Regions from separate parts of the Streptomyces sp. NPDC030296 genome, predicted to be linked through region 2. Evidence: riboswitches for the same ligand, from Rfam matches in the RefSeq annotation. Region 2 holds a riboswitch; the other holds the start of a gene.
What was found. Region 2 has a riboswitch for glycine ahead of gcvT (glycine cleavage system aminomethyltransferase GcvT). Riboswitches for the same ligand answer to the same signal wherever they lie in the genome.

Region 1: another riboswitch for glycine. It lies ahead of gcvP (aminomethyl-transferring glycine dehydrogenase); the one in region 2 lies ahead of gcvT (glycine cleavage system aminomethyltransferase GcvT).

Annotation. Positions count from the first base shown of each region.
Region 1 is NZ_JBVICQ010000005.1:604,890-619,706, reverse strand. It holds rRNA gene rrf (5S ribosomal RNA) at 67-183, shown strand; gene ACZ4Z3_RS18250 (CDP-alcohol phosphatidyltransferase family protein) at 293-901, shown strand; gene ACZ4Z3_RS18245 (sugar phosphate nucleotidyltransferase) at 1,016-3,511, shown strand; gene ACZ4Z3_RS18240 (DUF881 domain-containing protein) at 3,610-4,512, shown strand; gene ACZ4Z3_RS18235 (small basic family protein) at 4,509-4,841, shown strand; gene ACZ4Z3_RS18230 (DUF881 domain-containing protein) at 4,847-5,740, shown strand; gene ACZ4Z3_RS18225 (FHA domain-containing protein) at 5,802-6,773, shown strand; gene ftsR (transcriptional regulator FtsR) at 6,818-7,573, shown strand; gene ACZ4Z3_RS18215 (bifunctional nuclease family protein) at 7,658-8,131, shown strand; gene ACZ4Z3_RS18210 (MerR family transcriptional regulator) at 8,562-9,245, shown strand; gene ACZ4Z3_RS18205 (DNA polymerase IV) at 9,417-10,838, shown strand; gene ACZ4Z3_RS18200 (PRC-barrel domain-containing protein) at 10,900-11,268, opposite strand; glycine riboswitch at 11,395-11,491, shown strand; gene gcvP (aminomethyl-transferring glycine dehydrogenase) at 11,663-14,548, shown strand; gene ACZ4Z3_RS18190 (DUF5999 family protein) at 14,666-14,817, opposite strand, start outside.
Region 2 is NZ_JBVICQ010000012.1:286,909-301,725, reverse strand. It holds partial or broken gene ACZ4Z3_RS31750 (serine hydroxymethyltransferase) at 1-8, opposite strand, end outside; gene gcvH (glycine cleavage system protein GcvH) at 23-400, opposite strand; gene gcvT (glycine cleavage system aminomethyltransferase GcvT) at 568-1,692, opposite strand; glycine riboswitch at 1,765-1,889, opposite strand; glycine riboswitch at 1,890-1,987, opposite strand; gene ACZ4Z3_RS31735 (AAA family ATPase) at 2,232-2,906, shown strand; gene ACZ4Z3_RS31730 (enhanced serine sensitivity protein SseB) at 3,036-3,812, shown strand; gene ACZ4Z3_RS31725 (enhanced serine sensitivity protein SseB C-terminal domain-containing protein) at 4,006-4,794, shown strand; gene ACZ4Z3_RS31720 (hypothetical protein) at 4,988-5,560, opposite strand; gene ACZ4Z3_RS31715 (ABC transporter permease) at 6,198-7,196, shown strand; gene ACZ4Z3_RS31710 (ABC transporter substrate-binding protein) at 7,265-9,019, shown strand; gene ACZ4Z3_RS31705 (ABC transporter permease) at 9,088-10,095, shown strand; gene ACZ4Z3_RS31700 (ABC transporter ATP-binding protein) at 10,092-11,186, shown strand; gene ACZ4Z3_RS31695 (ABC transporter ATP-binding protein) at 11,183-12,451, shown strand; gene ACZ4Z3_RS31690 (trimeric intracellular cation channel family protein) at 12,523-13,182, shown strand; gene ACZ4Z3_RS31685 (thioesterase family protein) at 13,246-14,100, shown strand; gene ACZ4Z3_RS31680 (TetR family transcriptional regulator) at 14,262-14,817, opposite strand, start outside.

The sequences.
Region 1 (14,817 bases), on a different contig from region 2:
GTTCTGAAACCACGAACAACCCCGCGTTTGTCACAGAGCGTGGTGCGGTTGATTGTTTCATAGTGTTTCGGTGGTCATAGCGTGAGGGAAACGCCCGGTTACATTCCGAACCCGGAAGCTAAGCCTCACAGCGCCGATGGTACTGCAGGGGGGACCCTGTGGGAGAGTAGGACGCCGCCGAACTCCTTTTACAGCTCTGGCTCTTGGGCACTACGCCCAGGAGCCAGAGCTTTTTTGCGTTGAGGTAGGGTCAGGGAGCATCATTGGCTCGTTTTGCACAGGAGGCCCCCGGGTGGAGGTCCAGGAGACCCGAGTCCAGACGGACCGGGTGCTCACCATCCCGAACATCCTCAGCATGGCGCGGCTCCTCGGAGTCCCCGTCTTCCTGTGGCTGATTCTCTGGCCTGAGTTCGGCGGCCCCCAGGTCGACGGCTGGGCGCTCCTCGTGCTCGCCCTGAGCGGCGTCAGCGACTATCTGGACGGCAAGCTGGCGCGACGCTGGAACCAGATCAGCAGCCTCGGCCGGCTACTCGACCCCGCGGCAGACCGGCTCTACATTCTGTCGACTCTGGTCGGTCTCACCTGGCGCGAGATTCTCCCTCTTTGGTTGACTGCTGTACTTCTCTTGCGTGAGCTGGTTCTGCTGGTGATGGTGGGCATCCTCCGCCGACACGGCTATCCGCCGCCGCAGGTGAACTTCCTCGGGAAGGCGGCCACCTTCAACCTGATGTACGCCTTCCCCTTGCTGTTGCTCAGTGACGGAACCGGATGGATCTCGTCACTCGCTGCTATTTTCGGATGGGCGTTCGCCGGATGGGGTACAACGCTGTATTGGTGGGCAGGGATCCTCTACGTGGTTCAGGTCCGCCGACTTGTCGCGGCGGACGCCATGGCCGATTGAGCCCGTCCGATGGGACAGCCGTAGTGGCTCGATGGCCCGCGTCGAAAAAGTGCGGGACAATCTGGACGGGTGAAGTCGGCTAGACCGTGTCTCTTCAAGGAGGACGCTTCCGACATGAAGGCCGTCGTGATGGCCGGAGGCGAGGGCACACGCCTTCGCCCCATGACCTCGAGCATGCCCAAGCCGCTCCTGCCCGTGGCGAACCGCCCGATCATGGAGCACGTACTCCGGCTGCTCAAAAGGCATGGGCTCAATGAGACCGTCGTTACCGTCCAGTTCCTGGCGTCACTCGTCAAGAACTATTTCGGCGACGGTGAGGAGCTCGGGATGGAGCTCTCCTATGCCAATGAGGAGAAGCCACTCGGTACTGCCGGGAGCGTGAAGAACGCCGAGGAAGCACTGAAGGACGATGCCTTCCTCGTCATCTCCGGTGACGCCCTGACCGACTTCGACCTCACCGAGCTCATCAATTTCCACAAGGAAAAGGGTGCTCTCGTCACCGTCTGCCTGACGCGAGTGCCGAACCCGCTGGAATTCGGCATCACGATCGTCGACGAGGAGGGCAAGGTCGAGCGGTTCCTGGAGAAGCCCACCTGGGGGCAGGTCTTCTCGGACACCGTGAACACCGGCATCTATGTGATGGAACCCGAGGTCTTCGACTACGTCGAGGCCGATGTCCCCGTCGACTGGTCCGGAGATGTCTTCCCGCAGCTCATGAAGGAAGGCAAGCCGATCTACGGCTATGTCGCCGAGGGCTACTGGGAGGACGTCGGCACGCACGAGAGCTATGTGAAGGCACAGGCCGACGTCCTCGAAGGCAAGGTCGACGTCGAGATCGACGGATTCGAGCTCTCACCCGGTGTGTGGATCGCCGAAGGCGCCGAAGTGCACCCCGACGCCGTGCTGCGCGGGCCGCTGTACATCGGGGACTACGCGAAGGTCGAAGCCGGCGTCGAGATCCGCGAGCACACCGTGGTCGGCTCGAACGTCGTCGTGAAGAGCGGGGCCTTCCTCCACAAGACCGTCGTCCACGACAACGTCTACATCGGACAGCACAGCAATCTGCGTGGCTGCGTGGTCGGGAAGAACACCGACATCATGCGGGCCGCGCGGATCGAGGACGGCGCCGTCATCGGCGACGAGTGCCTCGTCGGCGAAGAATCGATCATCCAGGGGAACGTTCGCGTCTACCCCTTCAAGACGATCGAGGCGGGTGCGTTCGTCAACACGTCGGTGATCTGGGAGTCCCGCGGACAGGCGCATCTCTTCGGTGCCCGCGGCGTGTCCGGAATCCTGAACGTGGAGATCACCCCGGAGCTGGCCGTGCGACTGGCCGGGGCGTATGCGACGACCCTCAAGAAGGGCTCGACGGTCACCACCGCACGTGACCACTCCCGAGGCGCGCGTGCCCTCAAGCGGGCGGTCATCTCGGCGCTGCAGGCCAGCGCCATCGACGTACGGGACCTGGAGAACGTACCGCTGCCGGTGGCCCGGCAGCAGACCGCTCGGGGCAGTGCCGGTGGGATCATGATCCGGACCACGCCCGGCGTGCCGGACTCCGTCGACATCATGTTCTTCGACAGTCAGGGAGCGGACCTGTCGCAGGGCAGCCAGCGGAAGCTGGACCGGGTCTTCGCGCGGCAGGAGTACCGGCGCGCGTTCCCGGGCGAGATCGGCGATCTGCACTTCCCGGCCAGCGTCTTCGATTCGTACACCGGGTCCCTGTTGCGGAACGTCGACACGACGGGGATCGCCGAATCGGGGCTCAAGGTCGTCGTCGACGCGTCCAACGGCAGCGCCGGACTCGTACTGCCGAGCCTGCTCGGCAAGCTGGGCGTCGACTCGCTGACGATCAACCCCGGCCTCGACGAGTCGAGGCCGACGGAGACGGGCGACATGCGTCGGTCGGGGCTCGTGCGGCTCGGCGAGATCGTGGCGTCGTCGCGGGCCGCGTTCGGAGTGCGGTTCGACCCCGTCGGCGAACGGCTGTCCCTGGTCGACGAGAAGGGGCGGATCGTCGAGGACGACCGGGCCCTGCTGGTGATGCTCGACCTGGTGGCCGCGGAGCGGCGGAGCGGGCGCGTGGCGCTGCCGGTGACCACCACCAGGATCGCGGAACAGGTCGCCGCGTACCACGGCACCCAGGTCGAGTGGACGACCACCTCGCCGGACGACCTGACCCGGGTCGGCGGCGACGAGACGACCATCTTCGGCGGAGACGGGCGCGGCGGGTTCATCGTGCCGGAGTTCAGCAGCGTCTTCGACGGGACGGCGGCCTTCGTACGGCTCATCGGGCTCGTGGCGCGGACACAGCTCACGCTGAGCCAGATCGACGCGCGGATTCCGCGGGCGCATGTCCTCAAGCGGGATCTCGCCACTCCGTGGGCCGTCAAGGGGCTCGTGATGCGCCGGGTCGTGGAGGCCGCCGGCAGTCGCTTTGTCGATACGACCGACGGTGTGCGGGTCGTGGAGACCGACGGGCGGTGGGTGATGGTCCTGCCGGATCCGGCGGAGGCCGTCACGCATCTGTGGGCCGAAGGACCCGACGACGCCTCGGCGCAGGCCCTGCTGGACGAATGGTCGTCGGTGGTGGACAGCGCCGGACGCTGAAACACCCGCCACACGCGCGTGCCGGACAAGTGCCCCCAACGGGGCCTGTCCGGCACGCGGGTGGGGCCATTCGGAGGTAGCGGGCGCGACGTGCGACGATGTGCGGCATGCCGCAGCAGCCCCCCGTTCGGAGCACACCCGCGCGCCCGTCGCGTCCGGACGCCTCCATGTCGCTGCTCAACAACGTCATGGACCACAGCCTCGACGACGGGTACGCCGAGGCCGCCGCCCGGAAGAAGGCCGACGGCACCGGGGGCATGCCGAAAACCGTACGGGCGAAGCTGGGCCTCGCCGTCGGGCTGGTGCTCGCCGCCCTGGTGGTGACCGTGGGCGCGGCGCAGGCGCGTATCAGCGCACCGGCGCTGGCCAAGGAGCGCGAGGAGCTCATCGACCGCATCCACCAGCGGACCGCGGCCGCGGACAAGCTGGAGGACTCCGTCGACGACCTCCGCGACGACGTGAGCGCACGCCAGCGCGAGGCGCTCAAGAACGGCGGCAGCGGCCAGGGCGACCTCGTGGGCATCCTGTCGGGCGCCGTCGAGGTGCACGGCCCCGGCGTGAAGCTCGTCGTCAACGACTCGAAGACCGCCAGCCAGGGCGGTGACGGCGGCCCCCGCGAGACCTCCGGATTCTCCGACACCGGGCGTGTGCGCGACCGGGACATGCAGCGGGTCGTCAACGGGTTGTGGGAGTCGGGCGCCGAGGCCGTCTCGATCAACGGACAGCGGCTCACCGCGCTGTCGGCGATCAGGGCCGCCGGCGACGCCATACTGGTCGACAACAAGCCGCTGGTGCCGCCGTACACGGTGCTCGCGGTGGGGGACGGGCAGCGGCTGAGCACCAGGTTCCAGAACAGCCCCGACGGGCTGTACCTGCATGCCCTGCAAGAGAACTTCGGGATCCGGACGAGCATCTCCGCGGAGAGCGACATCAAGGTGCCGGCCGCGCCGAGCGTGATCGTACGAACAGCAGAACCGAGCACTAGGAAGGGCACATCGTGATCGCCGTACTGGGCCTCGTCCTCGGAGTCGTGGCCGGACTGTTGGTCCGGCCCGAGGTACCCGCGGTGGTCGAGCCGTACCTCCCCATCGCCGTCGTCGCCGCCCTGGACGCCGTTTTCGGCGGGCTGCGCGCCATGCTGGACGGGATCTTCGACGACAAGGTCTTCGTGGTGTCGTTCCTGTCCAACGTGGTCGTGGCCGCCCTGATCGTGTTCCTCGGCGACAAGTTGGGTGTGGGGGCCCAGCTGTCCACGGGCGTCGTGGTCGTTCTCGGCATCCGCATCTTCTCCAACGCCGCGGCGATCCGCCGGCACGTGTTCCGGGCGTGAGGCCGATGAGCGAGAGGCACGAGACGCCGAGGCCGACGACGGGCCCGGGTGCGGGCCGGGGCGCGGGCGGGGCGGACGACGACGAGCCGACGACCCGGTTGCGCCGTGAGCTGCCGCAGGAGGTCCCCGTCACGGCCGCCGGAGCGCCCGACACGGCCACGCCCGACGAGAAGAACCGGCTGACCGGACGGCAGCGGCTGGCCCAGGGGCTGTGGCCGCCGCGCTTCACACGAGCCCAACTCATCGTGGCCGTGCTGCTGTTCGGCCTGGGCTTCGGCCTGGCCGTCCAGGTGGCCTCCAACAACGACGACAGCGCGCTGCGCGGCGCACGCCAGGAAGATCTCGTACGCATCCTCGATGAACTGGATGACCGTACTCAGCGTCTGGAGGAGGAGAAGCAGGGTCTCGAGGATCAGCGCACCGAGCTGGAGAACAGCTCGGACCAGGCCGAGGAGGCACGCAAGCAGACCGTCGAGAAGGAGAGACAACTCGGCGTACTGGCGGGCACCGTGGCCGCGCAGGGACCCGGCATCACGCTGACGATCAACGACACGAAGGGGACGGTCGAGGCGGACATGTTGCTCGACGCGATCCAGGAGCTGCGCGCCGCCGGCGCGGAGGCGATCCAGGTGAACGGCGTACGCGTGGTCGCCAGCACCTATCTCACCGATTCCGGCAAGGGAATCAGTGTCGACGGGAACAAGATCACCCAGCCCTTTCGTTTCAAGGTCATCGGCAACCCGCAGGACCTCGAGCCCGCGTTGAACATCCCCGGAGGCGTGGTGCAGACACTGGAGAAGGAGCAGGCCACCGTGACCGTGGAGCGGGCTGACAAGATCGTCGTGGACGCCTTGCGAGCGGCGAAGCGGCCTGACTACGCTCGGTCGTCCTCCCAGTGAACCGCAGGTGCATAGGGGTCGTCCGGCGAGGGCAAGAGGTTGCGGGGGGTCGGCGCACCGAATGGGTGGTGCGTGGTGGAAACTGTCTGGTGGAAACGGACGTTGTGAGGATGTCCGGGTCGGCCGGTGTGTTCAGTCAGGGTTCGTCCTGCCCCACGGGCGGGTCTGTTTCGGTCAAGGGGAATCGCCCGTGAAGTTGTTTGCGAAGTTGTTCGGCAAGAGCGCGCGAGAGGACAGCGGCAACGCGACCTCCCGCCATCGCGCGCAGCCTTCGGAGGCGGAGGGCCAGGGCGGCGAGCGCCCCCTCTTCCGGGACCAGGTCGCTGGTCCGGGCGGTGACATTTCCGGAGGTCAGGGCGCGCCGTCTGTTGACCCTGCCCAGTCGGGCCGCATAGGTTTCGGGGACCCGTCAGCCTCAGGTACGGGTGGAGGGTTTGCCACCGACCCGTATGCGTCCAATGCCCCGGCGGGGCAGCCGCGGCAGGAGGATCCGTCGATGTCGGCCCTGGTGTGTACGCGGTGCGGTAACCGCAACGCGGAGAACAGCCGCTTCTGCTCGAACTGCGGTGCGCCGCTGCGTCCCGGCGCCGTCCCGGAGCGTCCGTCCGAGACGACCTCCACGATCTCGATCTCCGGCCTCGAGGCCTACGACTCCGAGACGACGGGCCAGACGCAGCTGCCGGCGCTCTCGCCGGAGGCCCAGGCCGCCGTCGACGCGCTGCCGCTCGGATCGGCACTCCTCGTCGTACGCCGCGGGCCGAACGCGGGCAGCCGCTTCCTGCTCGACAGCGACCTGACGACGGCGGGCCGTCACCCGCAGAGCGACATCTTCCTGGACGACGTCACTGTCTCCCGTCGCCATGTGGAGTTCCGTCGGGCCCAGGACGGCTCGTTCACGGTCGCCGACGTCGGCAGCCTGAACGGCACCTACGTCAACCGCGAGCGCATCGACCAGGTCGCCCTGCACAACGGTGACGAGGTGCAGATCGGCAAGTACCGGCTGGTCTTCTACGCGAGCCAGCGGGGTTACTGACCCGCCCCCGGACTCGATCCGGGGGGAATCCCCAGGGAAGGTCCATGCTTCGAACAACGAGCGGTGGTGCCGATCACGGCACCGCCGCCGCGAACAGTGGCCTGATGAGCATCGGCTCGGTGCTGAACCTGCTGCGCGAGGAGTTCCCCGAGGTCACGATCTCCAAGATCCGTTTCCTGGAGTCGGAGGGGCTCATCGAGCCGCAGCGGACCCCCTCGGGGTATCGCAAGTTCAGCGCCGGGGACGTCGAGCGTCTCGGACACGTCCTGAGGATGCAGCGGGACCACTATCTGCCGCTCAAGGTGATCCGTGAGCACCTGGCGGCCCTGGAACGGGGCGAGGACGTCCGGCTGCCGCCGGTTGGCCGCCAGCGGGACATCGGCGACGGAGAGCGGCTGAGCGAGCTCTTGGGGGAGCCCGAGGAGCCCACCGCCGCCCGGATCGGGCGGGCCGAGCTGCTGGCCGGCGCCGGGATCGGCGAGGAGCAGCTGGCCGAGTGGGAGTCGTACGGGCTCGTGGCGCCGCTGCCGGACGGCACGTACGACGCCGAGGCCCTCACGGTCGCCACGCTTGTGGTGGAACTGGGGCGATTCGGTATCGAGCCGAGGCATCTGCGGGTGATGCGGGCCGCCGCCGACCGTGAGGCGGGCCTCGTGGAGCAGGTCGTCGCGCCGCTGCGCCGCCACCGCAATCCCCAGACCAGAGCGCACGCGGAGGACCGCACGCGGGAGCTGGCGGGGCTCACGGTGAAGCTGCACGCCGCGCTGGTGCGGAGCGCGCTGGGTGTCCGGCTCCGCTGAAGAGGGGTGTTCGCCTGTGGCGGATCGTCCGGCCTATCCGTGCTCGACTACCCAAACATCCCGAGCACGGCCTAGGGTTGCTGTGTGAACGAGCTCGATGTCGTAGGTGTCCGGGTCGAAATGCCCTCCAACCAACCGATCGTGCTCCTGCGTGAAGTGGGAGGCGACCGTTACCTCCCCATCTGGATCGGGCCCGGGGAGGCCACCGCGATCGCCTTCGCCCAGCAGGGCATGGCCCCCGCGCGGCCGCTGACCCACGACCTGTTCAAGGACGTGCTGGAGGCCGTCGGCCAGGAGCTCACGGAAGTGCGCATCACGGATCTGCGTGAAGGCGTCTTCTACGCGGAGCTGGTCTTCGCCAGCGGTGTCGAGGTGAGCGCCAGGCCCTCCGACGCCATAGCGCTGGCGCTGCGCACCGGGACGCCGATCTTCGGCAGTGACGGGGTGCTCGACGACGCGGGCATCGCGATCCCGGACGAGCAGGAGGACGAGGTGGAGAAGTTCCGCGAGTTCCTCGACCAGATCTCGCCGGAGGACTTCGGTACCAGCAGCCAGTGAGGCAGGGCCGCGGTGGTGTCTGTCCCCGCGGCCGCCGGGCCGTCGGCCCGTGGCGCGGGGCCGAGTCGCCGACGCGCCGCCAAGGGCGGCTGGTGGACCGCCGGGCCGCCGCGCCGTCACCGGGCCGCGCAGTGGTGACCGGCGGGAGCAGCACCGCGTGCCGTCCACGGCCTAGCGGAGCGCCGACCGAGCGGGTCGGGGCCCGGGCGTGTCGATCAAGGGGGCGGCGTCACGAGAGTCCGGCACCTGACACGTGCCGATGCGGTGTCCTGGGGTTCCGCTTAGCACATTCGGCTAGCCTTTCCCCGCGGAAGGGCACGGGAAACCACTCTCAGGGTGATTATCACTCGGCGTGCCGAGTGTGGCGGTCGTTGACGCACCCCTGGTGGCTGCCTACCGTCGATAAGGCAGGTCAAGGACGGAGGTCGGCGTGAGGAACAGCGGCGACGGTACGGCTGGGGGTGCCCCCGGACGCAGTCTGGGGGAGAGCGGCTCGTACCCTCCCCCGAGCGCTCGGCTCCGCTCGAGCAGGGGCTATCCCCATTCCGGCGGCGCGGCCGGTCCCGTTCCACAGTTGCCGACGGCTGTCCATGACAGCACGGAGGCAGAGCCCGAGCCGCACGAGAACGTCGGATACCGCGGCCCCACCGCGTGTGCCGCCGCCGGCATCACCTATCGCCAGCTCGACTACTGGGCCCGCACCGGCTTGGTGGAGCCCAGTGTGCGGTCCGCCCACGGGTCCGGGACGCAGCGGCTCTACAGCTTCCGGGACGTCGTCGTCCTCAAGATCGTGAAACGGTTCCTCGACACCGGCGTCTCCCTGCAGAACATCCGCACAGCCGTCCAGCACCTGCGGGAGCGGGGCTTCAGCGATCTGGAGCGGATGACGCTGATGAGCGACGGGGCCACGGTCTACGAATGCAGCTCGCCGGACGAGGTCCACGCCCTTCTCCAAGGCGGCCAGGGGATCTTCGGAATCGCCGTCGGGGTCGTCTGGCGCGATGTGGAAAGTGCTCTCTCCCAGTTGCACGGCGAGCGGATCGACACGGGCGAGACCCTGGTCCGCCCCAATCCCACGGACGAACTGGCGCGCAGGCGCAACCGCGCGGTCTGATCGGGGCGCCGCGGCCGAGAGCGGCGGGTGGCGGCGGGCCCGAGCGGCGGGTGCCGGCCCTCGGCGTCAGGAGCGTGGCCGGCCCATGACCGGGCCGGGTCGTCTGCGGCGACAGGGCCGCCGTCGGGCCGTGGCAGGGCATTGTCAGTGGTGTAGGGCAGCATCGGAGATGTGAGAACCGCGCCCACGATCCTGCATCTCGACATGGATGCCTTCTACGCCTCGGTGGAGCAGGCGTCCAAGCCGAGTCTGCGCGGGAGGGCCGTCATCGTGGGCGGGATCGGCCCCCGCGGCGTGGTCGCCACCGCCTCCTACGAGGCGAGGGTCTTCGGGGTGCACTCGGCCATGCCGACGGCGCAGGCCCGTCGGCTCGCGCCGAACGCCGCCTACCTCACGCCCCGCTTCACGTTCTACCGGGCGATCAGCCAGCAGGTCATGGGGCTGCTGCACGGCCTGTCGCCCCTGGTCGAGCCACTGAGCCTGGATGAGGCCTTCGTGGACCTGGAGGCCGGGGGAGTGGCCTGGGACGAGGCCTCGGCGCGTGCGACGGGCGTGCGACTGCGTCAGGAGATACGGGAAGTGACCGGGCTGACCGGGTCGGTGGGGCTCGCCGCGTCCAAGATGCTCGCGAAGATCGCCTCCGAGCAGGCCAAGCCGGACGGGCTGGTGCTCATCGAGCCCGGCACCGAGCGGGCACTCCTCGGGCCGATGTCCGTGCGGATCCTCCCCGGCGTCGGGCCGGCCACCGGGGACCATCTGCGGCGCGCGGGGATCACCACCGTCGAGGAGATCGTGGAGGCCGGCGAGGACGAGGTCGTACGGCTGCTGGGGAAGGCCCACGGGCACGGCCTGTACGCCATGGCGCTGGCGCGCGACGACCGGGCCGTGGTCGCCGAGCGGGACGCCAAGTCCGTGTCCGTGGAGGACACCTACGACGTGGACATCCATGACCGGGTGCGGGTCCGGCTGGAGGTGCAGCGGCTCGCCGACCGGTGTGTGCGGCGGCTCAGGGGGGCCGGTCTGTCGGGGCGGACGATCGTGCTGAAGGTACGGCGGTACGACTTCTCGACGCTGACCCGGTCCGAGACGCTGCGAGGGCCGACGGACGATCCGGCCGTGGTGCGGGAGGCAGCGGGGCGGCTGCTGGAGGCCGTCGACACCACCGGTGGGGTACGGCTGCTGGGGGTCGGGGTCAGCGGGCTCGCCGACTACACGCAGGAGGACCTGTTCGCCCAGGCCGCGGGGGAGCCGGAGCTTCCTGAGGAGGAGACGGTGGAGGAGGCCGTTGCTGACGAGAGGAGCGCGGGGCATGTCGTCGAGCGTCGGTGGTCGGCCGGGCACGACGTATGGCACTCCGAGTACGGGCACGGCTGGGTGCAGGGAAGCGGGCTCGGGCGGGTCACCGTGCGGTTCGAGACGCCCGAGGACAAGGAGCCGGGGCGGGTGCGGACGTTCCGGACGGACGACCCGGATCTCGAGGCGGTGGACCCGCTGCCGCTGGTGCCGGGCGGGCCGGTGCGACCTTCGGAGGCGGTGCCCGTGCCGGGGCCGGGAACGGAGCACGAGGGAGGGGCGGGGAGGGCGTCGGGATGAAGGGGCCACTGTGGGGCTGAGAGGCCGTGTCGAGGCGGCGCGGAGTGGGGACGGGGTGGGTTCAGGGGTCTTCCTGGCTCGCGACGTTGCCGAAGTCGTGGTCCAGCGGGGGCGGCGGGGCTATGTCCAGGCCGTAGTGGTGGTAGAGCTGGAGTTCCTGTTCGGGGGAGAGGTGGCGGCCGACACCGAAGTCGGGGGCGTCCTTGATGAGCGCGCGGTCGAAAGGGACGCGGAGGGAGCCCTCGACGAGTTCGCTGGGCTCGAGGGGGATGAAGGCGTCGCGGCCGAAGAGGCCCATGCGTATCGCGGCCCACTCGGGGACGCCGGTCGCGTCGTCGAGGTAGACCTCGTCCACGGTGCCGATCTTGGTGCCCTTGCGGTCGAACGCCTTGCGGCCGATCAGATTGCGCGGATCGATGTCGGTCTGCACGGGCCCTCCAAGTGGTCGCCATGGGGGTTTGCAAATCCTTCCTCACCACTACGAAAAGGCACAACCGGGACGGCGGCCACTCGAAGGCGCGTGCGTTGACCGCGCTGATACGCTGGCAGCGGCTGTTGAACCCGTGCGGGAGAGTCCTCCGGACACCATCCGGAGGCGCCGAAGGAGCAAATCCTCCCCGGAATCTCTCAGGCTCACGTACCGCACGGACGAGGTCACTCTGGAAAGCAGAGCGGGTGTCGACGGTTTCCGCTCTCACCGACGGTGAAAGCCGGCCCCTACCCGGGCCGGTGAAGCTCTCAGGTCGAGATGACAGAGGGGGAGGCCGTCGGGCACCCATGCCGTGGTGCCCTCGAAGGTCGTGTCAGACCAGGAGGCCTCCGCAATGACCGCCCACCGCATTCCGCTCACAGAGCTCGAACAGGGCATCCCGTTCGAGCGGCGTCACATCGGACCCGACGCCGAGGCCCGGGCCAAGATGCTCGCCCACGTCGGATACGGCTCGCTCGACGAGCTGACGGCCGCCGCGGTCCCCGATGTGATCAAGAACGCTGAGGCGCTGAAGCTGCCGGGCGCCCGCACCGAGGCCGAGGTGCTCGCCGAGCTGCGCTCGCTCGCCGACCGCAACCAGGTGCTGGGCTCCATGATCGGGCTCGGCTACTACGGGACGTTCACCCCGCCGGTCATCCTGCGGAACGTCATGGAGAACCCCGCCTGGTACACGGCCTACACGCCTTACCAGCCCGAGATCTCCCAGGGGCGGCTCGAAGCGCTGCTCAACTTCCAGACCATGGTCGCCGAGCTCACCGGGCTGCCCACCTCCGGAGCCTCCCTGCTCGACGAGGGCACGGCCGCCGCCGAGGCCATGTCCCTGTCCCGGCGCATGGGCCGGAACAAGAAGGGCCTCTTCCTGGTCGACGCGGACACGCTGCCGCAGACCATCGCCGTGATCGAGACCCGCGCCGAGCCGACCGGGGTCGAGGTCGTCGTCGCCGACCTCAGCGACGGCATCCCCGCCGACATCGCCTCCCGCGAGATCAACGGCGTACTCCTGCAGTACCCGGGTGCCTCCGGTGCCGTACGCGACCTCAAGCCGGTCATCGAGCAGGCCCACGGCCTCGGGGCGCTCGTCACCGTCGCCGCCGACCTGCTCGCCCTCACCCTGCTGACCCCGCCCGGTGAGCTGGGCGCCGACATCGCGGTCGGCACGACGCAGCGCTTCGGTGTGCCGATGGGCTTCGGCGGGCCGCACGCGGGCTACATGGCCGTGCACGAGAAGTTCGCGCGCAGCCTGCCTGGACGGCTCGTGGGCGTCTCCGTGGACGCGGACGGGCACAAGGCGTACCGGCTCGCCCTCCAGACCCGTGAGCAGCACATCCGCCGGGAGAAGGCGACCAGCAACATCTGCACCGCCCAGGTGCTGCTCGCCGTGATGGCCGGCATGTACGCCGTCTACCACGGCCCCGAGGGGCTGCGGACCATCGCCCGGCGCACCCACCGGTACGCCACCGTCCTCGCCGCCGGGCTCGCCGCGGGCGGCGTCGAGGTCGTGCACGGCGCGTACTTCGACACGCTCACCGCCCGGGTGCCGGGACGGGCCGCCGAGGTCGTCGCTGCCGCGCGGCAGCACGGCGTGAACCTGCACCTCGTGGACGCCGACCAGGTGTCCGTCTCCTGCGACGAGACCACCACGCGGGCGCAGCTGGGTGCCGTGTGGACGGCGTTCGGGGTGGAGGGCAACGTCGAGGACCTCGACGCCGTCGCCGAGGACACGCTGCCCGAGGCGCTGCTGCGCTCCGACGAGTACCTCACGCATCCCGTGTTCCACGAGCACCGGTCCGAGACCGCGATGCTGCGCTACCTGCGCCGTCTCGCCGACCGGGACTACGCGCTCGACCGGGGCATGATCCCGCTGGGCTCCTGCACGATGAAGCTCAACGCGACCACCGAGATGGAGCCGGTGACCTGGCCCGAGTTCGGGCAGCTGCACCCCTTCGCGCCCGCGGCGCAGGCGCAGGGCTATCTGACGCTGATCCGTGAGCTGGAGGAGCGGCTCGCCGAGGTCACCGGATACGACAAGGTGTCGCTCCAGCCGAACGCCGGCTCGCAGGGTGAGCTGGCGGGCCTGCTCGCCGTGCGCGGCTACCACCGGGCCAACGGCGACGACCAGCGCACCGTCTGCCTGATCCCGTCCTCGGCGCACGGCACCAACGCCGCGAGCGCCGTGATGGCGGGCATGAAGGTCGTCGTCGTGAAGACCGCCGAGGACGGCGAGATCGACGTCGAGGACCTGCGGGCCAAGATCGAGCAGTACCGCGACGAGCTGGCCGTGCTGATGATCACCTACCCGTCGACGCACGGTGTGTTCGAGGAGCACGTCGCCGACATCTGCGCCCAGGTGCACGACGCCGGCGGCCAGGTGTACGTCGACGGCGCCAACCTCAACGCGCTGGTTGGCCTCGCCAAGCCGGGCCACTTCGGCGGTGACGTCTCGCACCTGAACCTGCACAAGACGTTCTGCATCCCGCACGGCGGCGGCGGTCCCGGTGTCGGGCCCGTGGCGGTCAGGGAGCACCTGGCGCCGTATCTGCCGAACCACCCGATGCAGCCCGCGGCCGGCCCGGAGACCGGTGTGGGCCCGATCTCGGCCGCCCCGTGGGGCTCGGCGGGCATCCTGCCGATCTCGTGGTCGTACGTCCGGCTGATGGGAGGCGAGGGCCTCAAGAGGGCGACGCAGGTCGCCGTGCTCAGCGCCAACTACATCGCCAAGCGGCTGGAGCCGCACTACCCCGTGCTGTACACCGGTCCGGGCGGGCTCGTCGCGCACGAGTGCATCGTCGACCTGCGGCCGCTCGCGAAGACGACCGGGGTCAGCGTCGACGACATCGCCAAGCGGCTGATCGACTACGGCTTCCACGCGCCGACGATGTCGTTCCCGGTGGCGGGGACGCTGATGATCGAGCCGACCGAGTCGGAGGACCTCGCCGAACTGGACCGGTTCTGCGACGCGATGATCGCGATCCGCGCGGAGATCGAGAAGGTCGGTTCGGGCGAGTGGCCCGCAGAGGACAACCCGCTGCGGAACGCCCCGCACACCGCGGCCGCGCTGGGCGACGAGTGGAACCACGCGTACACCCGTGAGGAGGCCGTGTTCCCGGCCGGGGTGAAGCCCGCCGACAAGTACTGGCCGCCGGTTCGCCGGATCGACCAGGCCTTCGGTGACCGGAACCTGGTCTGCTCCTGCCCGCCGCTGGACGCCTACGAGGAGTAGTCGCCCGCGGATACGCGTCGGGGCCGGTGCGGAGAGTGCTTCTCCGGCCGGCCCCTCTTTGTGTCCGGGCGGGCGTCCGCCTGCGGGGACGCTCGCCCTGTGCGCACCTCTCGCGGCTCAGGCCGCCGTCATCACCGTGCCGCTGTCGAGCGGGCGGTGCGGGGCGATGATCTGGCCGTCGGGAAGGAGCTCACCGGTGTCCTCGAAGAGCAGAACGCCGTTGCAGAGCAGGCTCCATCCCTGCTCCGGGTGGTGCGCCACGAGACGGG
Region 2 (14,817 bases):
AGCGACATGGTGCTACGACCTCTCAGCCGGCGATGAAGGCGGTGTACTCGTCGGCGGAGAGCAGGTCGCCCGGCTCGTCCGTGATCCGCACCTTGAACAGCCAGCCGCCCTCGAAGGGGGCCGTGTTCACCAGCGACGGATCGTTCACCACGTCCTCGTTGACCTCGGTGACCTCACCGCTCACCGGGGAGTACAGGTCGCTGACGGACTTCGTCGACTCCAGCTCGCCGCAGGACTCGCCCGCGGTCACCGTGGAGCCCACCTCGGGGAGCTGGGTGTAGACGACATCGCCGAGCGCGTTGGCCGCGTGCTCCGTGATGCCCACCGTCGAGACGCCGTCCTCGGCGGCCGACAGCCACTCGTGCTCCTTGCTGTAGCGCAGCTGCTGGGGGTTGCTCATGGCCTGAATTCTCCTGTACGCGGGGGAGTGGTGATGAATGAGGGACTGCTGGAACCGCTGTTGAACAGGGCGGATGTGCCCTTTGTCACGCTCGGGTGCGCTGCCGTGCCGTTCCGCACGACCACGCCATGCCGCTTCTGAACGACGGTGAGCCGACTACGACGGTGTCACCTGGACCGCTTGTAGAACGGCAGCGCCACGACCTCGAACGGCTCGTGGCTGCCGCGGATGTCCACAGCGACCCCGGTGGTGCCCGGGGCGGCGTACATGGCGTCGACGTACGCCATCGCGATCGGCTTGCCCAGTGTGGGGGAGGGGGCGCCGGAGGTGACCTCGCCGATCACCTTGCCCTCGGCGACGACGGGGTACCCGGCGCGGGGGACCCGACGGCCCTCGGCGATCAGGCCGACGAGGACCTGCGGCTCGTGGTTGGCGTTCTCGGCGGCCTCGCGCAGGGCCGCGCGGCCCACGAAGTCGCCCTCCTTCTCGAACTTCACCACCCGGCCGAGCCCGGCGTCGAAGGGCGTCAGTTCGGTGGTCAGCTCGTGCCCGTACAGCGGCATGCCCGCCTCCAGGCGCAGCGTGTCCCGGCAGGACAGGCCGCACGGCACCAGGCCGACGCCCTCGCCCGCCTCGGTCAGCGCCTGCCACAGCTCCACGGCGTGCTCCGGCTTCACGAACAGCTCGAAGCCGTCCTCGCCGGTGTACCCGGTGCGCGCGATCAGCGCCGGGACGCCAGCGACCGTGCCGGGCAGGCCCGCGTAGTACTTCAGGCCGTCGAGGTCGGCGTCGGTGAGCGCCTTCACGATGCCGGGGGACTCGGGGCCCTGGACCGCGAGCAGTGCGTACGCGTCGCGGTCGTCGCGGACCTCGGCGTCGAACCCGGCCGCGCGCTCCACCAGCGCGTCCAGCACCACCTGGGCGTTGGAGGCGTTCGCGACGACCATGTACTCGGTGTCGGCCAGGCGGTAGACGATCAGGTCGTCGAGGATGCCGCCGTCCTCGCGGCAGATCATGGTGTAGCGGGCGCGGCCCGTCTTCACGCCGCCGATGTTCCCGACGAGGGCGTAGTCGAGGAGCGCGGCCGCCTGGGGGCCGGTGACGGTGATCTCGCCCATGTGGGAGAGGTCGAACAGCCCGGCCCGGGTCCGTACGGCGTTGTGCTCGTCGCGTTCGGAGCCGTAGCGCAGGGGCATGTCCCAGCCCGCGAAATCGGTCATCGTCGCGCCGAGCGAGCGATGCAGCGCATCGAGCGCGGTACGGCGCGGTCCGGCGGTGGGGCTACTGCTCATCGGTTCTGCTCCCAAGGCGATGGGGGTCCCTCACGCGCGAGCGAAGCCGAGCGTGGGGGAAGGCGAGGACGTTCCTCCCCATCTGTCATCGGAACCTGAGAGGTTCACCACGACCGTACGTCCTGATGACGCGGCGGTGGTCGCGGTTTGCACCTTGGGTGGAGCCACTGGCGCAGCGGCTCGCTTTTCAGATGTGCCTCGCCCGCGCGGTATCTGGGCCTGAGAGATTCAAGGGAGGGACTTGCTCCTTCGGCGCCCCAGCGAAGACTGCTGGGAGCTCTCCCGCGCGGATTCAAGCGGCCGGTATGCAGTTGGCGCGCACATCATTGCACGCATCGGCGCGGCACGGCAGGGGGAGGTTCCGGGGCGGGGAGGTGTCGGGCCGGGCGCCCCGGTCCCGGGCGGTGCACGAATTCGGGGGACAGACAGAGCGGTCCGTTGCACTCTTGTGGCAGTACGAGGACTGAATCAGGAGCGATCGGGCATTACCTTCTCTTTACAGTCTGTGGGGATGGGTCTCCCGACCCCTGGGGAGGACGATCACGGTGGACAGGACCACGGCGTACGCGACGACCTCGGGCCTCGCCCTGCCCGAGCAGCCCGTCGGCCCGGCCGCCGCGGCCTGCGGCCCCTTCCCGAGGGCGGTCGTCCGAGACCTCAGGGAGCGCTCCGGACGCAGCCCGCGCGTGCTGTCGTTCGCGCCGGTCGACCTCGTGGTCGTCACCGGGCTCCCCGGCAGCGGCAAGTCGACCCTGATGCGGCGCACGGTGCCGGGACCGCGGATCGACTCCCAGGACACGCGTGACCGCTTCGACGCGCGCCTGGCGCGCGTCCTGCCGTACGCCGTGTACCGGCCGTTCGTCCGCCTCGCGCACTACGCCGGGCTCCGGCGTGCGCTGCGCTCCGGTGAGGGCGTCGTCGTGCACGACTGCGGAACCCAGGCATGGGTGCGGCGCTGGCTCGCCCGCGAGGCCGTCCGCAGGGGCGGCACCCTCCATCTGCTGCTGCTCGACGTCACCCCCGGTGAGGCGCGCGACGGACAGCGGGAGCGGGGACGCGGGGTGTCCCGGTACGCCTTCGCCCGGCACCGGGGGGCGATGACCCGGCTGCTGCGGTCCGTGGAGGAGGGGCGCCTGCCGGAGGGCTGCGGATCGGCGGTGCTGATCGACCGGGCCGCGGCGGACGCGCTGAACCGGATCGGCTTCGACGGCTGAGAGCGGGCCCGCCCGCAGGGGGCGGGGCCGGGCCGTCGTCGAGGGCGGCCGCCGGGCCGTCCCCTTTGTCGGCGGGGGGCATTAAGGTGCAGGGACAACAGCATCACGGAGTAAAGCGGTAGGCGGCAGATGGACTTCCCGGCGGACTTCCCGGCACAGGCACACCCTCATGGACACGGCGGGTGGCCCGGCAATGAGCTGGAGGAGGTGCTGTCCGCCTCCCTCGGGGTGCCGGGGGCCGGCCCGCGCATCGTCGAGGTGCTGGCCCGCAGCTTCGTGTGGGTGCCGCTGCCCGAGGGCGGGGGACGGCACAGCCGCGAGCTGGATCTGCCGACGATGCAGCTGGACGGCCAGGTGTACGTGCCGGTGTTCAGCTCCGAGGAGCAGTTCCGCCAGGTCGTCGGCAGCCACATGTCGTTCACGATCGCCCCGGCCGTCGAGTTCGCCCGCGGGCTGCCCCCGCAGGTCGGCCTCGCCCTGAACCCGGACGGTGTCGTGGGCATCCCGCTGCCGCCGCCCGCCGTGGCCGAGCTGTGCCGGGCCGCCCGGACCCCGCTGGACGGGTCGGCGAGCGGCGCCCGGGTCCGCCTGTTCGAACCGGACTGGCAGGACGACCCGGTGGACTTCCTCGCCGCGGCCTCCGCCGAGTTCGCCGCGACCGGCGTCGTCCTCAGCGCCCGCCGCTGCCTCGCCGCCATCGAGACGGCCGACCCCGTCATGTTCATCGGTGTCGACCTGGTCTCCTGGGAGGCGGACCGCACCCTCCCCCTGGACGCCCTCGGCCGCGCCCTCGGCACACAACCGGTGGTCTGGCCGGTCAACATGGTCTTCCTGGACGTGGCCCAGGACCCGGTGGGCGACTGGCTCCGCGAGAAGGTCCGCCCCTTCTACCAACAGGGCTACTGACACCGGCCCCCGACAGGGCGCGGGGCGGCGGCGTCGGCGGCTGCGCCGCGGGGCGCGACCAGCCACGACGACACCGGGGCCCGCGACGCACAGCAAGCCCCGAGCCCTGACCGGCTCGACCCGCACACCACCTAAGCTGGTTTTCCACAACCAGGGTCCGACACCACCAGCTCCAAACCGAAGGGCGGCTGACGTGAGCGCGAGCGGCACGGCGACCGGGCAGGTCGAGCACATGCTGCGCCAGGTGACGCCGGGGCGTTACGACGCCTACGAGGCGTTGCTGCGTGCCCTCGCGACCCCCGCCACCGGCCAGGTCTGGATGCTCCTGTGGCACGGCCAGGCAGGCTCCCCCGACGCCCAGTACGGGAACATGGAGGTGGACGGGTTCAACTACGCGCCCTGCGTCACCTCCGCCCAGGAGCTCTCCGCCAGCGGCTGGAACCGCAGTTACGAGGTCGTCGACGGCCTCGACGTGGCCCGCACGCTCTACCCCGACCACTACGGACTCTGGCTCAACCCGCACGCCCCGGGCGGCGGCGTCGGCATTCCCTGGCTGGATCTGCGCCGGATCGCCACGGGTCTGGAGCGGCAGCCCGCGGGCCCGCTGCGGCTGTCCGAGCCAGGCATCGAGATCCCGCAGTTCTACGCCCTGCTCACGCAGAACGCCCACCGCACCCCGGCCGTGCGCTCGCTGCGCCGCGCCTGGGTGCAGCCCTCGCTCGGCGCCCCCTACCTGGCGATCGGCCTCGACGTGTACGACACCTCGCCGTCCGCCGTCGACTCGGTGCGCGCGATGATGCAGCAGTCGATCGGCGCCGTCCCGGACGGGCTGCCCGTCTCCACGGTCGCCATGTCCGACGAGTACGACCCGGTCGCGATGTGGCTGCGGGCCGCCGCCCGCCCCTTCTACGACCGTGAGGCCCACGGTGCCCCGGCCCAGGCCCCGGCCGCCGGCGGCTACGGCTACCCGGGCGGCTACTGACCCGGTACGGCGGGAGTCCCCGGCCCCGGTCCGGTTCGATGACGAACCTGCCCGGAACCGGGGGCTCCGTCATGCGTTCACCTGCCCCCGTGCCGGTGAACGCCGCTCATTTTTCCTTTTGCGTGTTTCCGTGGTGGCGCACTTTCGTTCACGGGCCCGAACGAATATGCACTCTTCCGGAAAGCCGCCGGAATTACGGCTTCGGCGTGCAGGACGCCTGCCGCGTCTGGCATTCCGCGAAGTGCAGGGAAGAAGTGATTCCCTTCAGAATGCCGACGATCTCGATACGGTCGTGCTTGCAGTTGCCGAGCTCGCGCCAGCGCTCGACCTGGAACTTCTGGTACTCGACCATCGGCTGGGTGTAGCCCCGCTTGCCCGGGTCGACCGTCATACGGTTGGTGACGGTGCGGCCCTTGGCGACGGACTTGGCCACCTCGTACTTGGTCTTCGCCTCGACCTGGGCGATGCCCCAGCCCACGCTGGCGCTGGCCTCGCCGCCCCAGGTCGTCGTACGGGTCTTGGTGGTCTTGATCGAGTAGACCAGGGTCGACTTGCTGGAGCTGCTGTTGCGCTTGCTGACCACCGGGCCGCGGGAGGCGTACCACGGCGTGCCGAGCTTGATCACCTTGGAGTAGGTGTAGCCCTCGCAGCGCATGGGGGCCTGGTCGGCGGCGCTCGCCGTGGCCGGCACGGCCGTGAACGCACCGGTGACGAGCGCGGTCGTCGCGAACGTCGCGGAAAGAGCACGCTTGTTGCGCAGATTCATTTGTATCCCCGTTTTCCCCGTCGACCCGGTCAATTCATTTCGCTGTCCGGGGGAGTGGGTCGGTCCACCCCGGCGGAGAAGAAGTTAGTGGGCTGTCGAGACGGCTCGCAATGGGCCGGGGATTCTGTTACGAAGCAACGCTCAGACGAACCTCAAATACCCGGGGAATACTTGGTCGAGCGCCTGGTGGCATGTGTTCTTCGCCCGAATTGCCACGCACCCGAAGGGGGTGATTGCGGGTGATCTGGACATGGCGAACTCGTTCTGTGACCTGGGTCACTTGTAACAGTCCGTTCGGTGCCGCTCACCCGCATGCGATGTTCGGATTCCGGAACCCTGCTGGCCACATCACGGTTACGCATACATTCGCCGTCGGGTCTGGTGCCTGATCGCGCCACCGTTGAAGACTCCCCCAGAGCGGTGGGGGGTCGGCCGAACGTGCTGTTCATACGGTGGTGTTCAGTGCCGTATGCGCCTCTCCCTCCGAACGGCACGGCGAGACAGCGACGTTGACACCGGGTCACAAGCAAGAAGTACGCGAGAGAACGACGGCAGTAGTGGCAACGGACCGCACCGCAGACCCGGGCGGCCGCCAAGCACAGTCGGCAACCACCGGCACGGGCAAGCACGAGGGACGATGACCGCACCCATTGAGACGACCGGATCGCAGGCCGAGGCACAGCCCGAGGCCGTGCTGGAAGGTGTCGAGGCCAAGAGGATCGAGGGCCGTTCGCTCGGCCAGATCGCCTGGACCCGCTTCAAGCGCGACAAGGTGGCGGTGGCCGGCGGAGTCGTGGTCGTCCTGCTGATCCTGATCGCGGCCCTCTCCCGGCCGCTGCAGTCGCTGCTCGGACTCGACCCCAACGCCTTCAACCAGGACCTGATCGACCCCAACACCTCCCTGCCGAAGGGTGACTTCGGCGGGATGAGCTGGGACCACCCGCTCGGTGTCGAGCCGAAGTTCGGCCGCGACATCCTCGCCCGCATCCTGGAGGGCTCCTGGGTCTCCCTGGTCGTCGCCTTCGGCGCGACTGTCCTGTCCAACGCCATCGGCACCGTGCTCGGCCTCCTCGCCGGCTACTACGGCGGCCGGGTCGACTCGATCATCAGCCGGCTGATGGACACCTTCCTGGCGTTCCCGCTGCTGCTGTTCGCCATCGCCATCTCCGCCACGCTGCAGGGCGGCGCCTTCGGCCTCGAAGGACTTCCCCTGCACATCTCGGTGCTCATCTTCGTCATCGGCTTCTTCAACTGGCCGTACATGGGGCGCATCGTGCGCGCCCAGACCATGGCGCTGAGGGAACGGGAGTTCATCGACGCCTCCCGCGGGATGGGGGCCGCCGGGCCGTACATCCTCTTCAGGGAACTGCTGCCGAACCTCGTCGCGCCGATCATCGTCTACTCGACGCTGCTGATCCCGACCAACATCATCTTCGAGGCCTCCCTGAGCTTCCTCGGTGTCGGTATCCGCCCGCCGCAGGCCTCCTGGGGCGGAATGCTCAACGACGCGGTCGACTTCTTCCAGGTCGACCCGCAGTACATGATCGTTCCCGGCCTCGCGATCTTCATCACGGTGCTGGCCTTCAACCTCCTCGGTGACGGCCTCAGGGACGCCCTCGACCCCCGCAGCCGCTGACGTCCGCGGTCGCGGGCACCCGTCGCGTCCTGCTCAACTGTCCAACTACGAAGGGGAAACAGACCATCATGCGAAGGTCAGCAATGGCCGCGATCGCGGCCGTCAGCAGTGCCGGCTTGCTCCTGTCGGCCTGCAGCAAGGCCGACGACAGCCCGGACGACCCCGCCAAGGGCGCGGGCGCCAACGCCGCGACCAAGGAGGTCGTGAACGCGTCCACCAAGAAGGGCGGCACGGTCACCTACGCGAGCTCCGACGCTCCCGAGTCCCTCGACCCGGGCAACATGTACTACGCGTACGGGTTCAACTTCAGCCGTCTCTACGCGCGTCCGCTGATGACCTTCAAGCCCGGCCCCGGCGAGAAGGGCAACGAGCTCGTCCCGGACCTCGCCGAGGCCGCGGGCGTGCCCAGCGACGGCGGCAAGACCTGGACGTACAAGATCCGCCAAGGCGTGAAGTTCGAGGACGGCACGGTCGTCACCTCGAAGGACGTCAAGTACGCGGTCGAGCGCTCCAACTTCGCGCGTGACGTGCTCTCCTCCGGCCCCAACTACTTCCAGCAGCTGCTGGACGGCGGGGACAAGTACAAAGGCCCGTACAAGGACAAGAGCGAGAAGGGCATAGCGTCCATCGAGACGCCGGACGACAACACCATCGTCTTCAAGCTCAACAAGCCCTTCGCCGACTTCGACTTCCTGGCGAGCCAGCCCCAGACCGCCCCGGTGCCCCGCGCCAAGGACACCGGCGTCGACTACACCAAGAAGGTCGTGTCGACCGGCTCGTACAAGTTCGAGAAGTACGACGAGGGCAAGCAGATCGTCCTGACCCGCAACCCCGAGTGGGACGCGAAGACGGACCCGCTGCGCAAGCAGTACCCGGACAAGATCGTCGTGAACCTGAAGGTCAACAAGGCCACCATCGACAAGGATGTGATGGCCGGCGACACGATGATCGACATCCAGGGCACGGGTGTCGACACCCAGACCCAGGCGCAGCTCGTCAACGACAAGGACAAGCTCGCCAACACGGACAACGCGCTCGGTGGCCGCCTCATCTACACGGCGATCAACACGCAGCAGAAGCCGTTCGACAACGTCGAGTGCCGCAAGGCCGTGCAGTACGCGATCAACAAGGTCGCCGTGCAGACCGCCATGGGCGGCCCGATCCGCGGTGACATCGCCTCCACGGTCCTGCCGACCGACATCCCGGGCTACGAGAAGTACGACCTCTACGCCACCAAGGGCAACAAGGGCGACGAGGCCAAGGCCAAGGAGCACCTGAAGGCCTGCGGGCAGGAGAAGGGCTTCAAGACCGCCATCTCCGCCCGTACCGACCGCCAGGGTGAGGTCGACGCCGCCACCGCGATCGTCGGCGCGCTGAAGAAGGTCGGCATCGACGCCGAGATCAAGCAGTTCCCGTCGGGCAAGTACTTCTCCGACTACGCGGGCGTGCCGAAGTTCAACAAGAAGCAGAACATCGGCCTGATCATGATGCAGTGGGGCTCCGACTGGCCGACCGGTTACGGCTTCCTGCAGCAGATCGTCCACGGCAAGGCCATCGGCCAGTCCGGCAACACCAACCTGTCGGAGCTGAACGACCCGGAGATCAACAAGCTGCTCGACGACGCGATCGGCAACACCGACGAGGCCGCCCGCACCGCCGCGTACACCCAGGTCGACAAGAAGGTCATGGAGCAGGCCGCCATCGTGCCGCTGACCTACTTCAAGGTCCTGCTGTACCGCTCGCCGTACGCCACCAACGTGGTGTCGTCGTCCGCCTTCAGCGGTCAGTACGACTACCTCAACATCGGTACCACCAAGCAGTAGCCCCGGAAGGCAGGTGAAGGCATTGGCGCCCGCGGGTTCGTCACCCGCGGGCGCCGGCGCCGGTCCTCGTGATCTCGTACATCATCCGCCGGACGATCGCAGCGGTGATCCTGCTGCTGGTCGTCACCGCGGTCACCTTCGGCATCTTCTTCATCCTGCCGAAGCTCGCAGGGCAGACCGCCGACCAGCTGGCGCAGCAGTACATCGGCAAGAACCCCACGCCCGCGGACATCGCCGCCGTCAAGGCGAACCTCGGCCTGGACGAGCCGGTGTACGTCCAGTACTGGGAGTTCATCAAGGGGATCGTCTCCGGCGCCACCTATGACCTCGGTCCCACCACGGTCCAGTGCAACGCCCCCTGCTTCGGCTACTCCTTCAAGGACCACCTGGAGGTCTGGCCGCAGCTGACCGAGCGGCTTCCGGTCACCCTGTCGCTGGCCGTCGGCGCCGCCGTGCTGTGGCTGGTGGGCGGTATCGCCGCCGGTGTGGTCTCCGCGCTCAAACCGGGCTCGTTCTTCGACCGCTCCGCCATGGGCGTGGCGCTCGCGGGCGTGTCCCTGCCCATGTTCTTCACCGGTCAGCTGGCGCTGCTGCTGTTCAGCTACAAGCTGGAGATCTTCGGCAGGACGTACGTCCCCTTCACGGAGAACCCCTCGCAGTGGGCCAACACCCTGTTCCTCCCCTGGTGTTCGCTGGCCCTCCTCTACTCCGCCATCTACGCCCGGCTCACCCGCTCGGGCATGCTGGAGACGATGAACGAGGACTTCATCCGTACCGCGCGGGCCAAGGGCCTGCGGGAGCGCAAGGTGGTCGTCCGGCACGGTCTGCGGGCCGCGCTGACCCCGCTGGTGACGGTCTTCGGCATGGACATCGGCCTGCTGCTCGGCGGTGCCGTCATCACCGAGACCGTGTTCTCCCTGCACGGCATCGGCGAGTACGCGGTCCAGTCGATCACCGCCAACGACCTGCCCCCGATCCTCGGGGTGACCCTGCTCGCGGCGTTCTTCGTCGTCTTCATGAACCTTGTGGTGGACCTGCTGTACGCCACGATCGACCCGCGGGTGAGGCTCTCGTGACCGAACTGTCCAAGACCGGGGCCGCCGTCGGCGAGCCCGTACGCAGCGGGGACGCCCCCGACGCCTTCCTCGAGGTGCGCGACCTCAAGGTGCACTTCCCGACCGACGACGGCCTGGTCAAGTCCGTCGACGGCCTCTCCTTCCAACTGGAGAAGGGCAAGACCCTCGGCATCGTGGGCGAGTCCGGCTCCGGCAAGTCGGTGACCTCGCTGGCCATCATGGGTCTGCACCGGCTCGGCGCGCGCGGCAAGAACGTGCGGATGTCCGGCGAGATCTGGCTCGACGGCAAGGAACTGGTCTCCGCCTCGCCCGACGAGGTCCGCCGGCTGCGTGGCCGCGAGATGGCGATGATCTTCCAGGACCCGCTGTCCGCGATGCACCCGTACTACACGGTCGGCAACCAGATCGTGGAGGCGTACCGCGTCCACCACGACGTCGACAAGAAGACCGCCCGCAGGCGCGCCGTCGAACTCCTCGACCGCGTCGGCATCCCGGAGCCGAACAAGCGGGTCAACAACTACCCGCACGAGTTCTCCGGCGGTATGCGCCAGCGCGCCATGATCGCCATGGCCCTGGTCAACAACCCCGAACTGCTGATCGCCGACGAGCCCACCACCGCCCTGGACGTGACCGTCCAGGCGCAGATCCTGGACCTCATCCGCGACCTGCAGAAGGAGTTCGGCTCCGCGGTCATCATCATCACGCACGACCTCGGCGTGGTCGCCGAGATCGCCGACGACATCCTCGTGATGTACGGCGGCCGCTGCGTGGAGCGCGGACCGGTCGACGACATCTTCTACCAGCCGCAGCACCCCTACACCTGGGGCCTGCTCGGCTCGATGCCGCGCATCGACCGCGAGCAGACCGACCGGCTCATCCCGGTCAAGGGCCAGCCGCCCAGCCTCATCAATGTCCCCTCGGGCTGCGCCTTCAACCCGCGCTGCCCCTACGCGGACGTCCCCAAGGACAACGTCACCCGCACCGAGCGCCCCGAACTGCGTGAGGTCGGCGGCAGGCACTTCACCGCCTGCCACCTGTCGCAGGAGGACCGCACGCGGATCTGGAACGAAGAGATTGCGCCGAAGCTGTGAGCGAGACTGAGACCCGGGCCGCCGTGCCGGCCCCGCGCGCCGAAGAGAAGCCGCTGCTCAAGGTCGAGGGCCTGGTCAAGCACTTCCCCCTGAAGAAGGGCCTGCTCCAGCGGCAGGTCGGGGCGGTCAAGGCCGTCGACGGCATCGACTTCGAGGTGCGCCGGGGCGAGACCCTCGGTGTCGTCGGCGAGTCCGGCTGCGGCAAGTCGACCATGGGCCGGCTCATCACCCGGCTCCTGGAGCCCTCCGGCGGGCGCATCGAGTTCGACGGCCAGGACATCACGCACCTCAACACGTCGGGCATGCGCCCGCTGCGCCGCGACGTGCAGATGATCTTCCAGGACCCGTACGGCTCGCTGAACCCCCGGCACACCATCGGCACGATCGTCTCGGCGCCGTTCAAGCTCCAGGGCGTCGAGCCCGAGGGCGGTGTGAAGAAGGAGGTCCAGCGCCTCCTGGAGCTGGTGGGCCTCAGCCCCGAGCACTACAACCGCTACCCGCACGAGTTCTCCGGCGGTCAGCGCCAGCGCATCGGCATCGCCCGCGCCCTCGCCCTCAAGCCCCGTATGGTCGTGGCCGACGAGCCGGTCTCCGCGCTCGACGTGTCCATCCAGGCGCAGGTCGTCAACCTCATGGACGACCTCCAGGACGAGCTGGGCCTCACGTACGTGATCATCGCGCACGACCTCTCCGTCGTCCGCCATGTCTCGGACCGCATCGCGGTGATGTACCTCGGCAAGATCGTCGAGCTCGCCGACCGGGACGCGCTGTACCAGTCGCCGATGCACCCCTACACCAAGGCCCTGCTGTCGGCGGTGCCGATCCCGGACCCCAGGCGGCGTGGCGCCAAGAGCGAGCGCATCCTGCTCAAGGGCGATGTGCCCTCGCCGATCTCGCCGCCGAGCGGCTGCCGCTTCCACACCCGGTGCTGGAAGGCCACGGAGGTCTGCCGGACCACCGAGCCGCCGCTCGCCGAGCTGAAGCCGGGCCAGCGGGTCGCCTGCCACCACCCGGAGAACTTCGACGACCAGCAGCCCCAGGACGTCGTCCTGCTGGCCGCCGCCAAGGAGGCGGGCGAGCTGGTGCCCGACGAGGTACTGGCCCAGTCGGCGGAGACGTCCGCGGCGGTCGCGGCGGAGGTGGAGGCCGCGGCCGGCGTGGAGACCGCGGCTGACACGGATGCCGCCGAGGCCACGGAGAAGGTCGAGGCTCCGGCTGAGGGGCCCGCCCAGACCGAGGTCGCCAAGGAGACCGGCGACAAGTAACAAGTAAGACCAGATCGAGCCCCTGCCTTGCAATATAAGGCGGGGGCTCGTTGTTGCGTCACAATGTGTGGGTGCTCCAGCAACTGTTCACCCCGTCCGTCCAGCACGCGCTCGATCTGATCGGCATCTTCGTCTTCGCGATCTCCGGCGCGCTGCTGGCCGTGCGCAAGAACTTCGACGTCTTCGGCATCGCCGTCCTCGCCGAGGTCACCGCGCTCGGCGGTGGTCTCTTCCGGGACCTGGTCATCGGAGCCGTGCCGCCGGCCGCCTTCACCGACCTCGGCTACTTCATCACCCCGCTGTTCGCCGCCCTGCTGGTGTTCTTCCTCCATCCGGAGGTCGAGCGCATCCAGAACGGCGTGAACGTCTTCGACGCGGCCGGTCTCGGCCTGTTCTGTGTCACCGGCACGACGAAGGCGTACGAGTACGGGCTGGGCCTCACCGCCTCGGCGGCCCTCGGTCTCGCCACGGCGGTCGGCGGCGGTGTGCTGCGGGACGTGCTCGCCAACGAGGTGCCCTCGCTGCTGCGCTGGGACCGCGATCTGTACGCGGTGCCCGCGATGGTCGGCGCCTGCCTGGTCGTCCTCTGCATCCGCTACGACGCGCTCAACCCCTTCACCTCGGCCTTCGCGGCGGCCGCCGCCTTCGCGCTCAGGCTGCTGGCGATGCGGTACCACTGGCGGGCGCCGCGCGCGTGGAACCGGCGCTCGGCGGCGGTCGAGGAAGGGTGAGTGGAAACGTCGCCGCAACAAGAAAAGCTACCGCTTAGTAATGAGCTGTTGTACGGTTCACCCATGCCCGAAGCAGCTTCCGTACAGGCCACCGTCGGCGACAGCGAGTTCGACCGCGACACCGCGGTCCGCCGACGGGAACCCGGCGTCTACGACGCGGACCTCTCCGCCGGCTGGACGATCATCAGCGCCGTCAACGGCGGCTACCTGCTCGCGATGCTGGGCCGCGCCCTCGCGGACACGCTCCCGCACGCCGACCCGTTCACGGTCTCCGCGCACTACCTGACCGCCTCCCAGCCCGGCCCCGCCGTCATCCGCACGGACGTCGTCCGCACCGGCCGGACCCTGTCGACCGGCCAGGCGTCCCTCCTCCAGTACGACGACGAGGGCCGCGAGATCGAGCGGATCCGCGTCCTCGCCTCCTACGGCGACCTCGGCTCCCTCCCGGACGACGTCCGTACGACGGCGAAGCCGCCCGCGATCCCGCCGATCGAGCAGTGCTTCGGCCCGGACGACGCGCCCGCCCCGGTCCCCGGCAGCTCCGCCATCACCGACCGGCTGTTCCTCAAGCTGGACCCGTCGACCCTCGGCTGGGCCCTCGGCGCGCCGTCGGGGAACGGCGAGATGCGCGCCTGGTTCGGACTCGCCGACGGCCGTGACCCGGACCCCCTGTCGCTGCTCCTCGCGGTGGACGCGCTGCCGCCGACCGCCTTCGAGCTGGGCATCTCCGGCTGGGTCCCGACGGTCGAACTGACCGTGCATGTGCGGTGCCGTCCGGCGCCCGGACCGCTGCGGGTCTCCATCACCACCCGCAACCTCGCCGGCGGCTTCCTGGAGGAGGACGCCGAGGTCTGGGACAGCGCCGACCGCCTGGTCGCGCAGTCCCGGCAACTGGCCCGCGCGCGGCTCACGGGCTGAGCGCGGCTCACGGGCTGAGCGCGCGGCCGGTCGGGGGGCCGGCCGCGCGCGAAGGGCCGGAGCCCCGTCGGGAGCCCCCTCCGGCGCACCCAAGGGCGCGCCCGGCGGCTGTGGCGGGCCTGGCGGCTGTGGCGGACCCCCGGCGGCGCCTCGTCCGCTCCTCAGTCGAGCCAGTGGCGGCAGCCGATGGTGATCAGCCGCATCCGGCGGCCCGCGAGGCGGGTCACGCGTGCGCGTTCCGCCTCGGGGTCGTCGTGGGCCTCCAGGAACAGGGAGGCCGTCGCCAGCATCTGATCGACGTACAGACCGGCGAGCATCAACCGGTCGTCGTCGCTCCAGCCTGCGGTCTCGGGCCGCTTGGCCAGGTCGTCGCACACCTCCGCGGCGAACCGGGTCAGTTGGTCCTGGATCGCCTCCCGCACCGGCTGGACACCTCCGTGCCGCTCGCGCGCGATAAAGCGGACGTGAGCGGGGTACGCGTCCACATGACGGGCGATCAGCTCGACGGCGCGCTGGATCAGTTCGTCACTGTCGCCGACCGCTGCCATCAGATCCCCGAGGACGAGGTGCAGGCTCCCCAGTGCCTCCTCGACCAGCGCGACACCGAGGTCCGCGGTCGAACGGAAGTGCCGGTAGAACGCGGTCGGCGCCACTCCCACGGCCCGGGTGACCTCGCGAAGGCCCAGGCTGCTGAGGCTCTGCTCCTCCAGCAGGGCG